Desulforamulus hydrothermalis Lam5 = DSM 18033: one gene and its partner. The protein of the gene in region 1 interacts with the protein of each later gene in a pairwise test. Links are inferred from orthologs where the notes say so. Each region holds a gene or a part of one and is shown on either strand. Other genes may lie near its edges. The genes, in order: DESHY_RS07825 and DESHY_RS12235.

Region 1 (9,198 bases):
TGACGCAAACCGCCTCATCCACTGCCACCGGCTGGCCCGGGGCGTTTTTCTTTAGCAGCATGCAGGGGCGCCGGCAAACGATGACCGACGGTTCCGGTGCTGCCACTTCTTCTTTAACGGCTGCTTCGATTTCTGCCAGATTCATGGGGTCTACCGTGCGCACCCGCTTAACCCCCACCGCTTTGGCCAGGGCAGCCAGGTCTGTCTCGGGAGCCGGCCGGCCCTGCAGGGTGGTGCCGGTGGCCGGGTTTTCCTGGTGACCGGTCATGGCGGTGGTGCGGTTATCTAATACCAGCACGGTGGACGTGCCGCCGTTGTAAACCACATCCATTAAACCGGTTACGCCCGAATGCAGGAAGGTGCTGTCGCCGATCACCGCTACGGTGCGGCGGGCCAGTTCCGGGTCGGCCTTCTCCATGCCCAGGGCGGCCCCGATGCTGGCCCCCATGCAAATGCAGGTGTCCATGGCACTGAGGGGGCTGAGGCTGCCCAGGGTATAACAGCCAATATCGCCGCTGACAACCAGCTTCAGTTTTTTCAGGATGTAAAACACGCCCCGGTGCGGGCAGCCGGCACACATGACCGGGGGACGGCCGGGCAAATCGGCGGCAGCGGCTGCCTGATCGCTTGCCGCTGTCACCGCAACCTCAGGCGCCACCGCTATACCCGCCCGGGACAGGCGCTCGGCCAGCAGAGCCGGGCTGAGTTCGCCGTAGGCAGGCAGCAGTTCTTTGCCCTGCAGCGGGATGCCCAGGGCCCGGATTTGCAGTTCCAAAAAGGGATCCAGCTCTTCTATGACCAGCAGCCGCTCCACGCCGGCGGCAAACTGCCGGATCAGGTTTTCCGGCAGCGGGTTGGTCAGCCCCAACTTAAGTACGGAAGCCCGGGGCAGCACTTCTTTAACGTACTGGTAGCTGATGCCGCCGGTGATAACGCCCAGGCTGCGGTCCCCCCATTCAATAAAGTTAACCGGGCAGTTTTCGCTGTATTCCTTAAGCCGGGCCAGCCGCTCTTCCAAAAAGACCCGGCGCAGCCGGCCGTGGGCCGGCACCATTACGTACTTTTGGGGATTTTTGCTGTAGGGGCGCCGGTTATAGGGCACCGGCTCCTTTAATTCCACAAAACCCTGGGAGTGGGAAATGCGGGTGGTAAGCCGCAGCATCACCGGGGTATCAAACTGTTCACTGATGGCCAGACCCAGGCCCACCATGTCTTTGGCTTCCTGGCTGTCGGCCGGTTCCAGGCAGGGAATTTTGTTCATCAGGGCGTAATAACGGTTGTCCTGCTCGTTTTGCGAGCTGTGCATGCCGGGATCGTCGGCAGACACCAGCAGCAAACCGCCGTTTACGCCGGTGTAGGACAATGTGAACAGGGGATCGGCGGCCACATTTACTCCCACATGTTTCATGGTCACCAGCACCCGGGCCCCGGCGATAGCAGCGCCCGCCCCCACTTCCAGGGCGACTTTTTCGTTGGGTGACCACTGGGCGTAAACGCCCGGGTAGCGGGCAAAGTTTTCTAAAATCTCTGTGCTGGGGGTGCCGGGATAACCGGCCCCCACCGTCACGCCCGCTTCGTAGGCGCCGCGGGCAATGGCAGCATTGCCGGAGAGAAGTTCTTTCATTGACGTTGCCTCCTGGTTAGTTGAATATTTTCGCCCGTTGGGACAGCACCCCGCACAGGGGAGCCGCCGGCAATCCGGTTAAATGGTTATTTTTGACGCAGGTCGATAACACGTTTGGCTTTGCCGGTACTGCGTTCCAAGGAACGGGGCTCCAGCAGTTTCACTTTAGGGTTGATGGAAAGAACCGCCAGCAGCCGCGACCGGACTTTTGCTTCCAATGCTTCCAGATCCCGCCAGTTGCCGGTAAAGGCGGCATCGCTCATTTCCACCTGGATTTCCATGGCATCCAGATAACCTTTTTTCGTTACTATAATCTGGTAGTGGGGTGCCACACCGTCAATTTGCAGCAGCACGTCTTCGATCTGGGAGGGGAACACGTTGACGCCGCTGACAATCAGCATGTCATCCGTCCGGCCGCTCACCTTGCGGATGCGGGCATGGGTTCTGCCGCAGGCACAGGGCTCGCCGGTTTTAACGGTAATATCCCTGGTGCGATAGCGGATAATAGGCAGCGCCTCTTTGGTCAGGCTGGTAATGACCAGCTCCCCTTCTTCCCCGTCGGGTACCGGTTCGCCGGTAGCCGGGTTGATCACCTCCACCAGGAAGTGATCTTCGGCAATGTGCATGCCCTGCCGCTGCCGGCACTCGCCCGCCACGCCCGGCCCGATTATTTCGCTGAGGCCGTAGTTGTCGGTGGCAAACAAGCCCCATATTTTTTCTATCTCGTCCCGCATGCTTTCGGTCCAGGCCTCGGAACCAAAAAGCCCCACTTTAACCCCCAGGCTTTTGGGGTCGATGCCCATGCCCCGGGCCACTTCTGCCATATGCAGGGCGTAGGTGGGAGTGCCGATCAGGGCGGTGGTGCCAAAATCCTGAATCAGCATGATTTGTTTTTCGGTATTGCCGGTGGAGGAAGGCACCACGGTGGCGCCGACCTTTTCCAGCCCGTAGTGCAACCCGAAGGCGCCGGTAAACAAGCCGTAGCCAAAACTTACCTGGGCCACATCCTCATCGGTTACGCCGGCTGCGGTAACCATGCGTGCCACCAGTTCCGACCAGGTTTCGATATCCTGGCGGGTATAACCCACCACAGTGGGCTTGCCGGTGGTGCCGGAGGAAGCATGCAGCCGTACCACTTTTTTCATGGGCACCGCAAACATGTTAAAGGGGTAGTTGTCCCGCAGGGCGGTTTTGGTGGTAAAGGGCAGTTTGACAACATCCGCCACGCTTTTGATATCTGCCGGGCTAACCCCGTGGCGGTCAAACAGTTCCCGGTAAAAGGGTACCCTTTGGTAAACATTGGCTACGGTTTGCTGCAGCCGGGAGGCCTGCAGCCGCTGCAGTTCCTCCCGGTCCATGGTTTCACACGCTTTGTTCCAAATCATAACTGTTCCACCTTCTTGTTTTTCACTAACAGGGTACGCCGGGGCGCCCTGTCGCCAAACACACTGCACAGGTGATCCTCCGGCAGCGGCTCACTGACCAGGCTGACCAGGGGCAGCACAGCCAGCGGCACCAGCATGGCCAGGGAACCTACCAGGGGAATTTTGCCGGCATCCAGCTTAAAGTAAAAGGAAAAAATTACCGATATGGTCAGCCCGGTGAGGGCGGCCAGCCAGGCCCCCCGGGCGGTGGCCCCCCGCCAGTATAAGCCGTAGAGGTACGGGGCCAGGAAAGCGCCGGCCAAAGTGCCCCAGGAGATGGCCATCAGGCTTAAGATGAGGGTGGGCTTGAGCAGGGCCAGGCCCACCGACAGGGCAATGAACAGGGTGCAAAACAGCCGCATCAGCCGCACCTGGTGACGCTCGCTGAGGGCAGGACAAACACCCTGGAGCAGGTCGATGGTTACGGCAGAGCTGGCCACCAGCACCAGGGAGGCCAGGGTAGACATGGAAGCCGACAGCACCAGCAGCAAGATCAGGGTTACCGCCCATTCCGGCAGGTGGTTCATCATAATTTGCGGGATCATCAGGTCGGGGTTGGGTTTGCCGGTTACGGCATCCACCGGCAGCCGGTCAAAAAACAGTCTGGTCATGCTGCCGGTAAAATAAGCGCCGGTGGTAATAACCAGGGCAAACAGGGTGGCCACTATGGCGGCGGGTTTGATGGCCGCCTCGTCTTTAATGGCATAAAATTTTTGCACCATCTGGGGCAGCCCCCAGGTACCCAGGCTGGTGAGGATAACCAGGGAAGCAATGGGCACCAGGCCGGGGGGACCCACCGGCGCCGTCAGCCGCGGGTCGACGGCGGCCAGTTTATTGATGGCCGGCAGCAAGCCGCCCACCGGGGGCGCCCCCAGTACATAGTAAATTAATGTGCATACCCCGAAAATCATGACCGTTCCCTGAACCACGTCAGTCAGGGCTACGGCCCGGTAGCCGCCGGTAACCAGGTACATGGCGGTAAGCACCGCCATGGCCACCGCCGCATAGGTATAGGGAATGGCAAAAACCCGTTCAAACAGGTAGCTCAAACCCATGTATACGGATGCTGAGTAGGGAATCATAAAGACGAAGATAAGCAGTGCGGCAAATATCTTGAGGCCGGGTGACAGGTAACGGGCCCCCAGGAACTGCGGCATGGTCATGGTGTTTAAACGCACAGTCATCTGCCGGGTGCGCCGGGCCAGCACCCACCAGGCCAGCAAGCTGCCCAGCAGGGTATTGCCCACCGCCAGCCAAAGGGCGGACAGGCCAAAGCCCCAGCCCACTTTGCCGGCATAACCGATAAAGATGACGGCGGAAAAATAGGTGGTGCCAAAGGCAAAGGCAGACAGCCAGGGACCCACCGTCCTGCCGCCGAGAAAAAAGTCGTTAAGGGTTTGGGCCCGCCGCATGCAGTAAAGCCCGCTAAATAAAAGAAACCCTATAAAAAGGGTAAGAAACAGCCCTTTCATTCTACCATCCTCCTGTTCTGCTATGTGTGATAAGCCGGGCAACCTGCCCGGTTTTGTTCTAATACTGCCTAACCAAACCATCCCGCTTGCCTGCTCTCCTGCAAATCTACCGTACTGCCGTCCTGCCATCACCTCCGAAACTGTAAAATATAAATCTTATTCTATATAATTATGCTGATTCCTGCCCGGTTTGCACATTTTTTGCGGCAGCTCGGGGCAGCTGCCGCCCCGGCCCGGCAAGTGTGGTTGCCGGCGGGTCGGTTGTTAAAGATAAACCACCCTGGCCCGGCCGGCTGTGCGGTTTTTAATAAACCGGCCCATGCGTTTAACGGCCTCGGTTAAGTCATCCACCGAGGAGGCATAAGAACAGCGGATACACTGTTCGCCGCCCGGACCAAAGACATCGCCGGGAATAACAGCTACTTTTTCTTCCCGCAGCAGGTTCTCGGCAAACTCCGCAGCGCTCAAGCCGGTATGGCCAATGTAGGGAAAGGCGTAAAAGGCACCGCCGGGTTCAAAACAGGGCAGGCCGATTTCCTTAAATCCCTGCAGCACCAGGCGCCGGCGCCGGTTATACTGGGCCACCATTTGTTCCATGGCGCTTTGGCCGTGGCGCAGGGCTTCCAGGGCAGCCACCTGGGCGGTGATGGGAGCGCACAGCATGGTATACTGGTGGATTTTCGTCATGGCGGCGATAAAATCCGGGTGGGCGGCGGCGTAGCCCAGGCGCCAGCCGGTCATGGCATAGGCCTTGGAGAAACCGTTCAGCAGTATGGTGCGGTCCCGCATGCCCGGCAGGGCGGCAAAACAGGTGTGCCGGCCGGTGTAGGTCAGGCGGTCGTATATTTCATCCGAAATTACCAACAGGTCGTGTTTGGCCACCACTTCCGCTATCGCCAGCAGGCTCTGCCGGTCCATTACCGCCCCGGTAGGGTTGTTGGGGTAGCAAAGCAGCAGGGCCTTGGTGCGGGGTGTAATGGCAGCCTCCAGCCGGTCGGCGGTAAGCCGGAAATTATCTTCCAGGCGGGTGGCTACGGTTACCGGTACGCCGCCCGCCAGGGTGGTGCAGGGAATGTAGGATACATAGCAGGGGGTGGGAATAATAACTTCGTCGCCGGGTTGAATCACCGTACGCAGGGCCAGGTCCAGGGCTTCGCTCACGCCCACGGTCACCAGCAGTTCCCGGCGGGGATCATACACCGCCCCCTGGCCGGCCAGGTAGCGGGCAATTTCTTCCCTTAGTTCCGGCAGCCCCTGGTTGCTGGTGTAGGAGGTTCTGCCCCGGTGCAGGGAGTAAATGCAGGATTCCCGGATATGCCAGGGCGTGGCAAAGTCCGGTTCGCCTACGCCCAGGGAGATAACCCCTTCCATCTCGGCGGCCAGGTCAAAAAAGCGGCGGATGCCGGAAGGCGGCATGTTTTGCACCGCAGGATTGATGTAATCTGTCCATTTGCCTGTACTCACGGGCTAATCACCAGCCTTTTGTCAGTTTCTTTATCTTCAAAAATAAAGCCGTCTTGTTTATAAGTCTTAAGGACAAAATGGGTGGCGGTGCTTAACACATGCTCGATGGTGGCCAGTTTGGTAGCCACAAAAAGGGCCACTTCTTTCATGGTGATGCCTTCCACCAGCACCGCCAGGTCGTAGGCGCCGGACATCAGGTGAACGGTTTTGACCTCCGGAAAGCGGTAAATGCGTTCCGCCACCGCATCAAAGCCCACATCCCGCTGGGGGCTTATTTTTACTTCAATGAGGGCGGATACTTTTTCCACGCCTGCTTTTTCCCAGTTAATCAGCGTGAAATACTTGATAATGGTTTTATCCGCCTCTAAACGCTCAATTATTTGCCGCACCTCTTGCTCATCCCGGCCGGTCATGGCGGCAATTTGTTTGGCAGTCAGCCGGCTGTTGTTTTGCAGGATCTCCAAGATTTCCAGCATACTGGCACCTCCGTAGTTTTGTCGCTTAAATAAAAAACCCCGTCCCCAAAAGGGACGGAGTTGACATCCGTGGTACCACCCTCATTGGTTACCGGCGGCACAGCCGCGGCAACCCACTCGGACTTCTGTAACGGCGAAGCACCGGCAAGGCTTACTCCCGGTTAACTTACCGGCAGGAAAGTTAACCCTGTTGTTTCGGCCTGCACTCAGGGGCGGCCCGGCTGCTTCCTTGGCCGGGCTTGCACCAAACCCCGGCTCGCTGGGCAATTTACACAACCTTCTTCCCCGTCATGGTTTTGTTTATGGGGTATTAAGTGGTATCTTACCACTTATTCAAGACGCTGTCAATTTACATTGTTAAAGTTCCGTTGGGGGCTTGAATTAATTTTAACACCTGATCGGTTTTACCGGTTATGGCATTGACATACACCAGGAAGGTTTCGCCGTTGATGCGGCCGGTAACTTCATAGGAAAACCTTTCTTTGCCCCCGTCGGTGGGTATCATCACCAGCCGGGTGTTGATTACTTCCATGCGCGGGTTTACTTTGCTTTTGGCCCGGGCAGCGGTAATTTGCGGCATGGGAATGTTTCTTGGTTTGTGCGCCATCAGGTAGCCCCGGGCATCAAAGCCCACAATTTGGCCGTTATCCAGGGCAACATTGACTTTCACCTGGTCCGGGTAGAGCAGCACGCCTTTTTCTTCCGGCGCAAAGTTAATGACGGCAATGCCGTTTTCTACCTGGTGGTAAATGCCAACCATATTTTGATAGCCGCGGTCGGCCAGGAAGCGTTGGGCCCGGGCAACCGCCTGCTCAATTTTTACTTGGGCGCTGCCAACCGGCCGGCTGTTCAGGTACCACACCACATGGCCGCCCTTTTCGCTGACACTGCCCGAGATGCGGCCCTCGCCTCCCCGGCGGGGCAGCAGTTCCACCTGGTAGCCGGGTATTTTTTCCCGCACCCGGCCGGTAACCTGGGCCCGGTAGTCTTTGTCATCCTTCAGGTCAACAAATTGCCGCAGGATATTCCTGGCTTCGTCAGCGCCGGCGGGTTCACCCTTTAAGGCAGCAGGTTGCACCCGATCCAAGTGATCGGAAAAGGGGCCGTCGTAAATCAGGGTGGGGAAACCCTGCATATCCCGGTCGATGCTCTGAAAGTCAGCTGCTCCGGTGCCGGGACTGCCCTTCGGCAGTTCTTGCCGCCCGGCCCGGGCCAGTTCTGCCAGGCTCAATTTGCCGTCGGCCACTTTACCCTCCATGTTATGCAGTTCCTTGTTCAATTGTGCCGCCTGCCGGTAAAGATTGTGCAGGTTGCGGTAGTCTTCTTCCGACATGCTTTGGCCGCTGTTAATTTCCCTGGCCTTAACCCGGGCAAAGTCACCGGCCTGGCTTAAAAATTTGGCTGTTCTGGCCACTACGTTGGAAGTTAAGGGCAGTTGGGTGAGATTTTCCCTGGCCCCTTCGGATTGCAGCCAGATTTCGGAAAAAATTATGGTATCGTCCGGCTGGCCGGAAACCGCCAGGGTTTTGGCCAGTAAAACCTCCATGCTTTGCACCCGGCTGATCAGGTTGTAAAATGACATCTGGTAGCGGTTGTTGACGTGGGTTTCCAGTAAAATTTTATCCTGATACTGCTTGTAACCCCAGGTTCCTGCAGCTATTAAGACCATAACGCCAATCAGGGCCGGCAAACCCCATTTTTTCATTGCGGTATCCCCTTCCCTTTAGTGTGCAAACACGTGGTTGCCAATTTGGGTAACAATTCGGCGCGACCAAATCCAGCGGCTCACCGGCTTGCCGGGATTCCAGAAGAACAGCGCCCCGCCGGTGGGATCATAGCCCGCCAGGGCATCCTGGGCAGCCCGCAGGGCCTCCTGGCTTAAGGGCCGGTTATACTGGCCGTTGGCCACCGATTCAAAGGCCAGGGGCTGGTAGATAACGCCGGCCAATGTGTTGGGAAATTGTGAGTTTTTCATGCGGTTGAGCATTACCGCCCCTACGGCCACTTTGCCGATATAGGGTTCATCGGCCGCTTCGCCCATGATTACCCGCGCCAGCAGGTTAACGGTATCCCGGTTGGAAACAAAGCCCCGGGAGGTGGTGGCTGTATAGGTGGTTTTTTTGGGCGGCGTGTACAGGCCCAGGGCCTGGTAGGTTTGAGGCCCCACCACGCCGTCCACCCGCAGGCCGTTCCGGGCTTGAAATTTTCTTACGGCAGCGACCGTCTGCCCGCTGTAATAACCGTTGACCGGACCGTTGTAGTAGCCCCAGTCTTTTAACCGCTGCTGCACCGCCCGTACTTTGCTGCCGCCGGTTCCCCAGTAAAGGGTATCCTGGGCCAGGGCCCGGCTGTAAAATAACAGGCCGCCCAGGCAAAAGAAGATCAGGCTGATGAGGGCAATCCCTATTCTCCGCTTGTTTTGCATGCTTCCCCACAGCATTAAGCATCACCCCATGTTTTTTTGTTATTTTTACCTGAGGAGGCTGGCTTTATGTGGTTTGGCAGTCCTTGAAAAAAATAAAACTTCGGGCAAGACCCGAAGTTTCAATGTGTCAAGAATTATTAACGGCGGTTTATGATCCCCTTTAGCCCCGGTCTGCGCACCGGCAGGGGATCATAAAACCACCTTGGCTTACCTTTGTCTGCAGCTGTTTCAGTGTGTCGGGAAACACTAACGGCGGTTTCCGGTGCCCTTAGTTCCCGCCCGTGCGCCGGCTGCGGGCCAGCTTTACAAAGTT
Region 2 (10,450 bases), on another replicon or contig:
TGCTGTAGCATTTGTTGTAATCGTTCGGCTTGTTTTTTATTTGGCGCAATATATACCACCGTCCACACTTGTTACTGGCCCCCTTGAATTACATAATAAATTATAAGCAAATGAGTCCATTTTGTTGGTTTGTAGTTATAGATGTTTCTATTCCTGGAGCAGGTATTCCTCTTTTTCCCCACAAAAATAAGTATATCCAGAGAACTGTCTCTGGATACGGCGGCTATCTAAGAATCAACCTCTGTGCGGATTTTGCCGTGCTTGGTTAACAACTCCGCCCGCCCCCGAATCTTGATAGCCGAGGTATGTTCGGTGAACTGGGCAATCATAATTTCACCTTTGTCAAGTTTTTCTGTGTGGTGAAATTTTGTGACGCCCCCCCTGGTTAAGCCAATAATGGTCACGCCGTTTTCCAGCGCCTTGACCACCACATAATCACCCGTTATATCAGATCTGTCCGTCATCGGATTCACCCCGTCCAATTTCCTCTTTTTGTCAGACCAATCATATCATATTTAATAATCTTTGACAAGTTTGATCAATAATTGCCTGGGTCAGCGGTAACAGTCCGAACACAGCAACAGGTGAATGTTCTGCATGTTGCCATAGACAATCAGCTTGTCACCTGCTTGCAGCACCTGGCTGCCCCTGGGCGAATGTATAAAGGCATCCGACCGTTCGATGGCCAGGATAAAAATATCCTGATCCCTGATTTTACTGGCGGCAATGGTTTGGCCCACCAGATGACTGCCGGCCTGCAATCTCACCTCCGCCACCCCGTAATGCCGGTCTAACTTCAAAACCTCTTCCACCGATTTTTTTTGCAGCAACCGGTGGCGCGATAACTGCCTTTCAATGCCCCGGTCCAGGTGCACGCGCAACCGGCGGCTGGATACTAAACTAAAGGCCAGCAACACAATGACAAGGGCCGTGCCCACCTGCAGCAGCGTCAGGGGGTGTCGCATAATATTAATCAGGGCGGTGACAATGGTAGCGGTTCCCAGGTAACCCAGCACCATCAGCACCATGATGATGCGCCGCCGCACATGGTGTTTTACCACTTCTTCCGAATCCGAAGTGGTGTAGCCTACCGTAACCAGGGCTGAAAGGGCCTGAAACCGCGCCACATGCAGCTCCATGCCGGTCAACTTTAAGGCAATGGCAGAAATTTCTACGATAATCACCAGCACCAGCAGAAAGCATACCAGGAAAACCAGGCTCATGGTTCAACCTCCCTCGACTTGGTGAGATGATTATACCAGCCGGACAAGGATTGACACAAGTTAACCGCCCCTGCAAACAGGCCAAAGACCGGACCTCAAGGGTCCGGTCTTTGGCGGTTACAAATCAAGCAAACTGTTCGGTACAGGATAAAAGTCCGGTTGAAAAGAACTGTCAGAGGGTGAGCCGGCAGGCCGGGTAACCGGGGGGGCCGGTTCACCGGGTGCCTGTATTGATCCGGCAGGAGTTTCCCGCAGCCGGTAATCCCTGGCGGCAGCTACCGGCAGGCGGCCCGGCAGCTGGCAGCGCAGCCGCACATTATCCTGCCCTACCAGATTAACCAGGGCCCCTTTGAGTTCTGCTTGCGGGGTGACCCACAGCCGCTTTTCCAACGGATGGGCCCTTTGCTGCTCCGGATCATACAGGAAAACCGGTGTGTTGCCCGTATAACCGGTTAATAACGTCACCAGCTGTTGCCGGGTGGCGGTGTCGGTTTCCTTTATTTTCAGCCATAACTGGCATTCCAATTGCTCGATGGCTATTATTTCTTCGGCCAGCCCTTTAACTTCCTCCCCGTTATTGCTGACCCGGCCCTTCAGTAAAAGGGGTTGTTTGCTCTCGAGAACTTTGCCGTAGCGGCGGTAAACTTCCGGAAATACCACCACTTCGCAATTGCCGGTCAAATCCTCCAGGTTAATAAAAGCCATGGGTTCACCCTTACGGGAAGTAATTCTTTTTACGGCTGCGGTCAGGCCAGCCAGCAGCAGCGGGCTGCCGTCCGGCATTTCAGGCAACTGGGCCACCCGCTGCACATCCAAAGCCTCTAACAGCCAACTGTACTCTGACAATGGATGGCCGGACAGATACAAGCCCAGGGCTTCTTTCTCAAACTCCAGCTGCTGCTTGGGGCTTAACTTGGGCACCTCGGGCAGCTGCAGTTCAGCCCCCTGAACCGGCACATCCGGCATTAAGTCAAATAAATTAACCTGGCCCTGCTGCCGATCCCGCTGGATGCGGGCGGCATATTCCATACCGGCATCCAGCGCCGCTAACAGCTGTGAGCGATGCCCCAGGGCATCCAGGGCACCGGCTTTGATCAAACTTTCCAGTACGCGCCGGTTAGCCAACCGGCTGTCAACCCGGCTGCAAAAATCAGCAAAGGAGGTAAAGGGACCGTCCTTTTGCCGGGTCTGTATAATGGATTGCACCGCACCTAAACCTACATTTTTCACTGCTGCCAGGCCAAACCGAATCGCCCCCTGCAGGGCTGTAAAATTTTCGCCGCTGTGGTTAATATCAGGCGGCAGCACTTGAATGCCCATGCGGCGGCATTCCTCAATGTACAGCACCACTTTGTCGGTGTTGTCCCGCACCGAGGTTAACAGGGCGGTCATATACTCCACCGGGTAGTTGGCCTTTAAATAGGCCGTCTGGTAAGATACCAGGGCATAGGCTGCCGAGTGGGACTTGTTAAAACCATACCCGGCAAAGTATTCCATAAGGTCAAACATTTTTTCCGCCAGCCGGCGGTCATAGCCCCTGGCCACCGCTCCCGGAATGGCATTGGCCAGCGGCCGGCCCTTCTCGTCTGTAGTTGTGCCGTCAATAAACCATTGCCGGTGCATGGCCATCATTTGGGGAATTTTTTTGCCCATGGCCTTCCGCAGAGAATCTGCCTGACCCAGGGTGTAACCCGCCATCACCCTGGCTATCATCATAACCTGTTCCTGGTATAGAATAACCCCGTAGGTCTCCCGCAGGATGGGTGCCAAATCCGGGTGAAAGTAATCTACCCGGGTTTGCCCGTGCTTGCGCTGAATAAAATCCTCCACCATGCCGCTGCCCAGGGGGCCGGGCCGGTATAAAGCCACCAGGGCCACAATATCTTCAAAGGCATTGGGTTTTAGTTCCCTTAGAATGCTGCGCATGCCGCTGCTTTCCAACTGAAAAACACCGACCCCTTCGCCCCGGGCCAGCATGTCATAGGTGACCCGGTCATCCAGCGGCAGCCGGTTGATGTCCGGCTGCTTGCCCCGGAGTTGCTTAATCAAATTGACAGCTTCACTGATTACTGTCAGGTTGCGCAGCCCTAATAAATCCATTTTAAGCAGGCCCAGCTCCTCCACGGTGGTCATAGGAAACTGGGTGGTGACCAACCCGTCGGAAGTTTTGCTGAGGGGCAGATATTCCACCAAGGGCTCCCTGGCAATCACCACGCCTGCCGCATGGGTGGAAGCATGCCGGGGCATGCCCTCCAGTTCCATGGCTGTATCAATAAGCCGCTTTACCTCCGGGTTCTGTTCATAAATTGCTTTCAAATCCGGTGACCCAGCCAACGCTTTAGCGATGGTCATATTCAGTTCCATGGGTACCAGTTTGGCTACCTTGTCCACATCTCCATAGGGCATGTCCAGGGCCCGTCCCACATCACGGATGGCAGCCCGGGCCGCCATGGTGCCAAAGGTAATAATCTGGGCTACCCGGTCAGCTCCGTATTTTTGCACAATATACTCAATAACTTCACCCCGGCGCTCATAATCAAAATCAATATCTATATCGGGCATCGAAATGCGCTCCGGGTTTAAGAAACGTTCAAACAGCAAACCGTACTGCAGCGGGTCAATGTTCGTTATTTCCAATACATAAGCCACTATACTGCCGGCAGCGGAGCCGCGTCCCGGGCCTACAGCAATGCCCTGCTGCCGGGCATAACGGATAAAATCCCACACAATGAGGAAATATTCGTCATAACCCATCTGGCCGATTACTTTTAGCTCATATTCCAGCCTCTCCTGCACTGCCCCGGTACAGTGACCGTACCGTTTTACCGCTCCGGCCAAACACTGCTGTCTTAGGTAGGCGGCCGGCGTAAAGCCGTCCGGAACAGTGAAATAAGGCAAGTGCAGGCGGCCAAACTCAATTTCCACCTGACAGCGGTCGGCAATAGCAACCGTGTTCTGCAGAGCTGCCGGCACTTCCCCAAATAACAGGTTCATCTCATGGGGGGTTTTTAAATACAATTCCCGGGAATCAAATTTCATCCGCCCGGGTGTGTTAATACTTTTACCTGTTTGAATACACAGCAAAACATCCTGGATCTCTGCATGCTCCGGTTTTAAATAATGCACATCGTTGGTGGCCACCAGGGGAATATCCAACTGCCCGGCCATCTGCAAAAGCTCCCGGTTGACCAGGCGCTGTTCCTGGTAACCGTGATCCTGCAGTTCTAAGAAAAAGCGGTCCGGTCCGAAAATTTCCCGGTATTCGCCGGCAGCCCGGCGGGCCTGATCCGGCTGCCCGTTTAAAATTTTATCCGCCACTTCTCCTGCCAGGCAGCCGCTCAGGGCAATTAAGCCTTCCTGGTAGCGGGCCAATAATTCCTTATCTATTCTCGGCTTATAATAAAACCCCTCGGTATAACCAAGGGAAACCAATTTCAGCAGGTTTTTGTATCCCTTTTGATTTTCCGCCAGCAAAACCAGGTGATAGAGCCGGTCATCCAGCTTAGGCACCCGGTCGGTACGCCGGCGGGGGGCCACATAAACTTCGCACCCCAGGATTGGTTTAATGCCTTCTTTATGGCAGGCTTTATAAAAATCAATTGCCCCGTACATGCAGCCGTGGTCAGTGATGGCCAGGGCGTTCATGCCGCATTCCCTGGCCAACCTGGCAGCCTGGCTGATGCGGGCGGCCCCGTCCAACAAACTGTATTCGGTGTGCAGGTGCAGGTGAACAAATTGCGTAGCCAGTTTCCCTCACCGCCTTGAGCAACTGCTTTGTTGTCTAGCCCTGTTGTTTAATTTCCTCCCGGATGTCTTGCCAGCGGGCACGGGACATGCGGGCAAAAACCGGGTAACTGTCCGCTGCCGGGTGCTGGGTAACTGCCTGAAACCATTTTACCGCTTCTTTTAAATCGCCGCTGCGGTAAGATAAATCCCCGATTAAGTACATCATGCGCAGTTCCTTTTTAACTTCCGAGGAGGACTCCCTTTCATAAGCCCGCTTTAAAAATTCCAGGGCTCGCTGCAAAGCCTTGGCTTCATCGGCTTGCTTACCCTGGTAACGGTACAGCCAGCCCAACCGGAGGTACAGGGACCCTTTTACAGAATCTTTAGCATTGCGCAATTCCTGGCAAAGGATAGCCAAATTGTAGGCCTTAACGGCCTGCTCCAGTGTCCTTAAACCGCCGTACCGGGAACCGTCGGTGTGCCAGCCGGACAGCAAAGTGTTGATGGCTGCTTTTTCCGGTTCCTTTAAAGGCAGGTTGGTTTCTTTAGTAAAAGCGTAGCCGCAATGCTTACAGACCATTACATCGTAAAAGATGGGATTAATGCTGCTGTAGTAAGCGCAGAAATCACTGTCTTGTTTTTCCACAGCAATATATTTGGTTTTTACTTCCGGGTGTAAAAATTCTTGGCCGCAGTTGGGGCAGATTACCTTAATATGAAAGATCATTTCTTCGCTAACTTGCATGTCTGATGCACCTACCAATGAAGTTATCAACCTTATTATACCAAAACATCAGCCCGGCGTGGTAAAATAACAGACAACCTGGCTTAATTTTACAAATACCGCCTGGCCCCCAGGTAACGGCTGGCAAAAAAACCGTCAGACAGGGAAGAAACCGTTACCCCTTCTTTGGTCCGGGCGTTGAGAAATAAACCGTTTTCTAAATAAAGACCAACATGCGAGGGGCCGGGAACAATGGTGGAAAAAAACACCAGATCACCCATGATTAAATCTGTAACCGGTACCCCCGCTTTATATTGATCCTGGGCATCCCTGGGCAATTGAATGCCGTTGGCATAATAAGCCATATAAGTCAGACCTGAACAGTCTATCCCTTGTACGGTCATGCCGCCCCAGAGATAAGAAGCACCCAAATAAAGCCCGGCGGTCGAAACAATTTGCTGTTGGTCAACCGGTTGGTCAGCATAAAAAACAGCGGCATCTTGCCGGCGTACCAGTGCACTGTCTCCTTGGGGCAGAGCTACCCGCAAAAAGTCTTTATCTTCGTCCAGCAGTGGCAGCCGGCTGCCCAAAAACAAAGTGCCGCAACTGCCCGCTGAGGATCGGGATGCCGCAAATAAAGGGGCGGCAGCCCTGGTGATCTGAACCGTCATAGTGTTTGTGGGCCAGCAAGGTAAACAAAAGTTTTCTACTCTGGCCCATCCCGGTGAACCATCTTGGGCCTGAATATGAAACCAGTCTCCCTCCAGCCCCAAAACTTGAGCCGGCCAGCCCATGAGCAACTGGGTTACCAGGGGAATGCCCGCCTCCGGTTGCTCCAGCACATCAACCACCGCCGCAGCTGCCACCACAACGGTACCGGCTGCCGCCTGCCGCAAGTCAAACATGGCATCACCCCTTACCTGTTTTCCGAAACTTATTCTATTTTACGATGCTCTCCACCGTATAATTACCAAAATCCGGCTGCCCGTTCAGCAACTGCATCATTTGGAGAAATCCCTTGGTAGCTTCCGGGTCGGTGCTCAGCCTGGTCATGGCTGCCTGCTGGGCTTCCTCGTTAGCCCAGACAGAAACAACCAGGAATTTGTTGCTGTTGCCGTTACACCTGGCCACATACCCCTGCACCAGACCTGGCTGCTGTTTGAGATAGTCCATGTGCTGCCGTATAATGTCCATTAAAGCATCGCCTTGGCCATCCTGGGCCTGTAGTTTGCCAAAAGTAATAACTTGCAAATTAAACCCTCCCACAGTATTGGTCTATCACAGTTTGATAAAGTTGTTCATATTTTGCCACCCAATATGCCGCATTAAACTTTTCCACCGCACGGCTCCTGGCATGGGCGGACATTTTTTGCCGCAGGGCCCGATCTTCTAACAGCAACAAGGTAAACCGCGCCATTTCCGCCAGGTCACCCACTGCGGTAAGAAAACCCACCTGGCCGTGGACAACCACCTCCGGCAGGCCCCCGGCCCGGCTGGCCACTACCGGCACGCCGCAGGCCAAAGCCTCCAGGGCCGCCAAGCCAAAGCTTTCACAACAGGAAGGCAACAGCATAACGTCAGCTGCCGCCAAAAGAGGCGCCACCGTGTCCTGCTGTCCCAGAAACAAAATATCCCGGTGCAGTCCCAATGAGGCCGCCAGCTCTTGGGCAGCCGGCATTTCCGGCCCGTCTCCGATCATCAACAAACAGGCCGGCCTTTGCTTGCACACCAGCTGAAAGACCCGGATAACATCCAGCACCCGTTTGAGGGGGCGGAAATTAGAGATATGAATCAACAGGTCCCGGCCACCGGTTAACTGCTGCTTTTCCACGGCTGCTTCAGGCCGGAACACCCGGGTATCCACAAAATTATAAAGGACAGGTAATTCCCTTTGAAAATTAAAGGTCTGCCGGCTTTGCTCCGCTAAAAAAGCTGAAACGGCTGTTACCATATCGCTGGCTTCCAGGCTGTAACGGGTCAGGTCATAAAATTCGCGGCGCGCCCCCACCAAGGATGTATCGGTACCATGCAGGGTGGTAACAACAGGCACCGGCCGGCCGGCAACCTGCCGGGCCAGGAGAGCGCCCAAGGAATGGGGCACTGCGTAATGGGCGTGCAAAACATCCAGTTGGCAGCAGCGCAGTACCTCAACGGTTTTGTTGACCTGGGTAAGAAAATAGGGCGGTGCCTCAAACAGCGGATAATTAAAGGCCGCCGCTTCATGAATATAAATGTTGGGCAGGTAATTGCCCAGGCGAAAAGGACGGCCCACGGTGATAAAATGCACCTGATGCCCTCGCCCGGCCAGCTGCTTGCCCAGCTCTGCGGCGACCACCCCGCTGCCTCCATAAGTGGCGTGGCATAAAATTCCGATCCTCACCGGGGCACCTCCAGCAAGGCTAAAGGATTACCCACCGCCAGGGGCTCTAGGGTAGTAAACCCTTCGCCGTACATACTGCCAATCAAACTGCCAAAATAGCGGTCTCTGCTTTCTACCGTCGCCAATAAACTGCCCGGGCCGTCATTTAAAAAGGTAGCTGCAGCGCCGGGGTGCCTCCCGAACTGAGTTTGATGGGCCAGGATAGCCGTTTTTTTAGTTTGGTAACACTCTGAAACATCTACAATAAACCGGGGTTCGGCAATTGCCGCGATAAAATAATACCATATCTGATTCGGTCGGAAAGGCGTCTGCCGGGCAGCCATCTTTTTTAAGCCGGCATCAAACCAGGCTTCCTGCACCAGCCGACAGGCACTGACATGATCCGGGTGCCGGTCGGACCAGTACGGGCAAAGTATGAGCCGGGGCCGGCACTGCCTGATTATTGCCGCCAATCGCCGGCGGTACGGTAAATCTGAGCTGATGCCTCGATCAGGTATCTCCAAACAGCAGCGCCAGGCCAGCCCCAAAATCTCACCGGCCCGCCCGGCCTCTTGCCGCCGCTCTGCCACCGTACCGTTGCTGGCCAGTTCGCCGGCGGACAGATCAACCACGGCTACCCTGCGGCCGGCCTGACACAGTTTTGCCACCAAGCCGCCGGCCCCCACCTCCACGTCATCGGGATGAGCGCCGACAGCCAATACATCCACCTTAGTAACTTTAACCACCCCTTAAGGGTACCGATTGTTGACAATGCGCAGGCAACCCGGCACTGCCGGTCTGACTGCTTGATTTTGTGTTTTGTCACAGGATGCCCTTGGGGTAGTAATTCGCTGACTGCGGTAAAAAATCCTGTTACCCTAAACGCACCGGATCCCATGTTAAGAAACAACCTGCCGGTAGGGCTCTGCCCGGGTGCGCCAGCTGCGATAATCAATGTTCGGGAAGATATTGTTTTGCCATTCCAGGTAAAAAATAAAGTCTTCCTCAAGACAACCGGATTTAACAGCATGATACAGTTTTAAAAAATTGGCTATATGCTGTTTGGTTCTCTCAATGGCATACGGCACCATGGTACCGGTGGCAATAATAAAAGCCCAGTCACTGCTCTGGGCCAGCAGCAGTTCCCGGCCGGCCTGGTTTAAAGCCCGGCGCAGGAGGCCGGTTGCCCGGGGATAAAGATCCGCCAGTTCTGTCATACGGTCTGCTGCCATGTGCAGGTGCCTGTAAATCCAGTGATTTTTTTCGTTCAACCAAACTTGATTGTAGCCGGCATTTCCCCAGGTGGAAGGACAAGGTCTGGTTACCTGGTTGCGGGGATGCAGACGCAAGTAGTCACCCAGGGTAATCAGTTGCAGGTCACTGCCGGTGGTAAATATTTGGCGAATCAATAAGTCTAACCATATCGGTCCTTCAAACCACCAGTGCCCAAACAGTTCTGCATCATAGGGCGCCACAATGATGGGCGGCCGTTCCATCAGAGAAGCCAAATAGGCCACCTGTTTTTCCCGGTTGAACATAAAGTTGCCCGCATGGATGGCCGCCTTGTGTTGAGCCCAGTCCGGCCGGTAAGGTTTTTTGTCTGCCAAATCAACTTTGCCGGTAATGCGGTAATATTTAAGGCCGGTATGAGTCCTGAAGCCGGCCGGGTGAATATAGTCTTTGATGTATGCTTCTTCCAGGTCATAACCAATATCCCGATAAAATTCCCGGTAATCCGGGTCCCCGGGATAACCCTCATCGGCGCTCCAAACCTGCTTGGAACTTTCTACGTCACGGCCAAAGACAGCTATCCCGTTAGGGCAATAGATCGGGGCAAAATTCCCAAACCGGGGCCGGTGCTGGGCAAATAAAACCCCGTGGTTGTCCGTAATAAAGTATTTGATGCCGTATTCCTGCAGAATGTCTTCCATCCCCTGGGCATAGCCGCACTCCGGCAGCCAAAAGCCCTTCGGTTCGGCGCCAAAGTGCTTGCTGTGCAAGTTGACCGCAGTTTCGATCTGAGCCCTCACTGCCTGTTTATTTACCATCATCAGGGGCAGGAAACCATGGGTGGCGGCACAAGTAATTATCTCCAGGCAGCCCTGCCTTTGCAGGTCTTGAAATGCCCGGGCCAAATTGCCACCGTAGCGGTTAACAAAGAAATCGTAGGCCCGCCGGAATTTTTCTTTATACATTAAGGCCACCGGATGAAAAACACTGCCATAGGTACGGGACTCCTCTTTGCCGGCCAGTTCAATAAGTTTGGCCAGGTGGTGCACATAGCGCCGTTGCATTAAAGGGTCGGTCAGCATGGACAAAAGGGTTGGCGAAACGGAAAAGGTAAGCCGGTAAGGTATGTTGTCTGCCGCCAGCCGATTAAACACTTCCAGTAAAGGAATGTACGCTTCCGTGACCGCT

Evidence for each region.
Region 2: the proteins of DESHY_RS07825 (region 1) and DESHY_RS12235 interact in binary tests that used the Escherichia coli proteins (3 or more experiments, as listed by UniProt). The link is inferred for Desulforamulus hydrothermalis Lam5 = DSM 18033 from one-to-one orthologs.

What each region holds. Positions count from the first base shown.
Region 1 is NZ_CAOS01000010.1:71,111-80,308, reverse strand. The notes cover bases 3,885-6,848. They hold DESHY_RS07825 (aminotransferase class I/II-fold pyridoxal phosphate-dependent enzyme), read right to left. Parts: upstream 5,985-6,848; coding sequence 4,785-5,984; downstream 3,885-4,784. Other genes in these bases: ypeB (germination protein YpeB), read right to left, coding at 6,810-6,848; DESHY_RS07820 (Lrp/AsnC family transcriptional regulator), read right to left, coding at 5,981-6,460; DESHY_RS07830 (sodium:solute symporter family protein), read right to left, coding at 3,885-4,520. In the rest of the region: iorA (indolepyruvate ferredoxin oxidoreductase subunit alpha), read right to left, coding at 1-1,624; DESHY_RS07835 (phenylacetate--CoA ligase family protein), read right to left, coding at 1,711-3,009; more of DESHY_RS07830, read right to left, coding at 3,006-3,884; more of ypeB, read right to left, coding at 6,849-8,165; sleB (spore cortex-lytic enzyme), read right to left, coding at 8,184-8,900; DESHY_RS07800 (cobyrinic acid a,c-diamide synthase CobB), read right to left, coding at 9,154-9,198. UniProt on the Escherichia coli protein: Shows aminotransferase activity with methionine and histidine as substrates, and to a lesser extent also with phenylalanine.
Region 2 is NZ_CAOS01000014.1:53,387-63,836, reverse strand. What follows is about bases 1,141-5,356. They hold DESHY_RS12235 (DNA polymerase III subunit alpha), read right to left. Parts: upstream 4,971-5,356; coding sequence 1,341-4,970; downstream 1,141-1,340. Other genes in these bases: DESHY_RS12230 (DUF2225 domain-containing protein), read right to left, coding at 5,005-5,356; DESHY_RS12240 (TrkA C-terminal domain-containing protein), read right to left, coding at 1,141-1,223. Outside these bases: DESHY_RS12250 (putative signal transducing protein), read right to left, coding at 1-68; trp RNA-binding attenuation protein MtrB, read right to left, coding at 228-464; more of DESHY_RS12240, read right to left, coding at 555-1,140; more of DESHY_RS12230, read right to left, coding at 5,357-5,694; DESHY_RS12225 (C40 family peptidase), read right to left, coding at 5,784-6,578; DESHY_RS12220 (putative quinol monooxygenase), read right to left, coding at 6,613-6,924; N-acetyl-alpha-D-glucosaminyl L-malate synthase BshA, read right to left, coding at 6,926-8,053; bacillithiol biosynthesis deacetylase BshB1, read right to left, coding at 8,050-8,760; DESHY_RS12205 (glycoside hydrolase family 57 protein), read right to left, coding at 8,932-10,450. UniProt on the Escherichia coli protein: DNA polymerase III is a complex, multichain enzyme responsible for most of the replicative synthesis in bacteria. This DNA polymerase also exhibits 3' to 5' exonuclease activity. The alpha chain is the DNA polymerase catalytic subunit.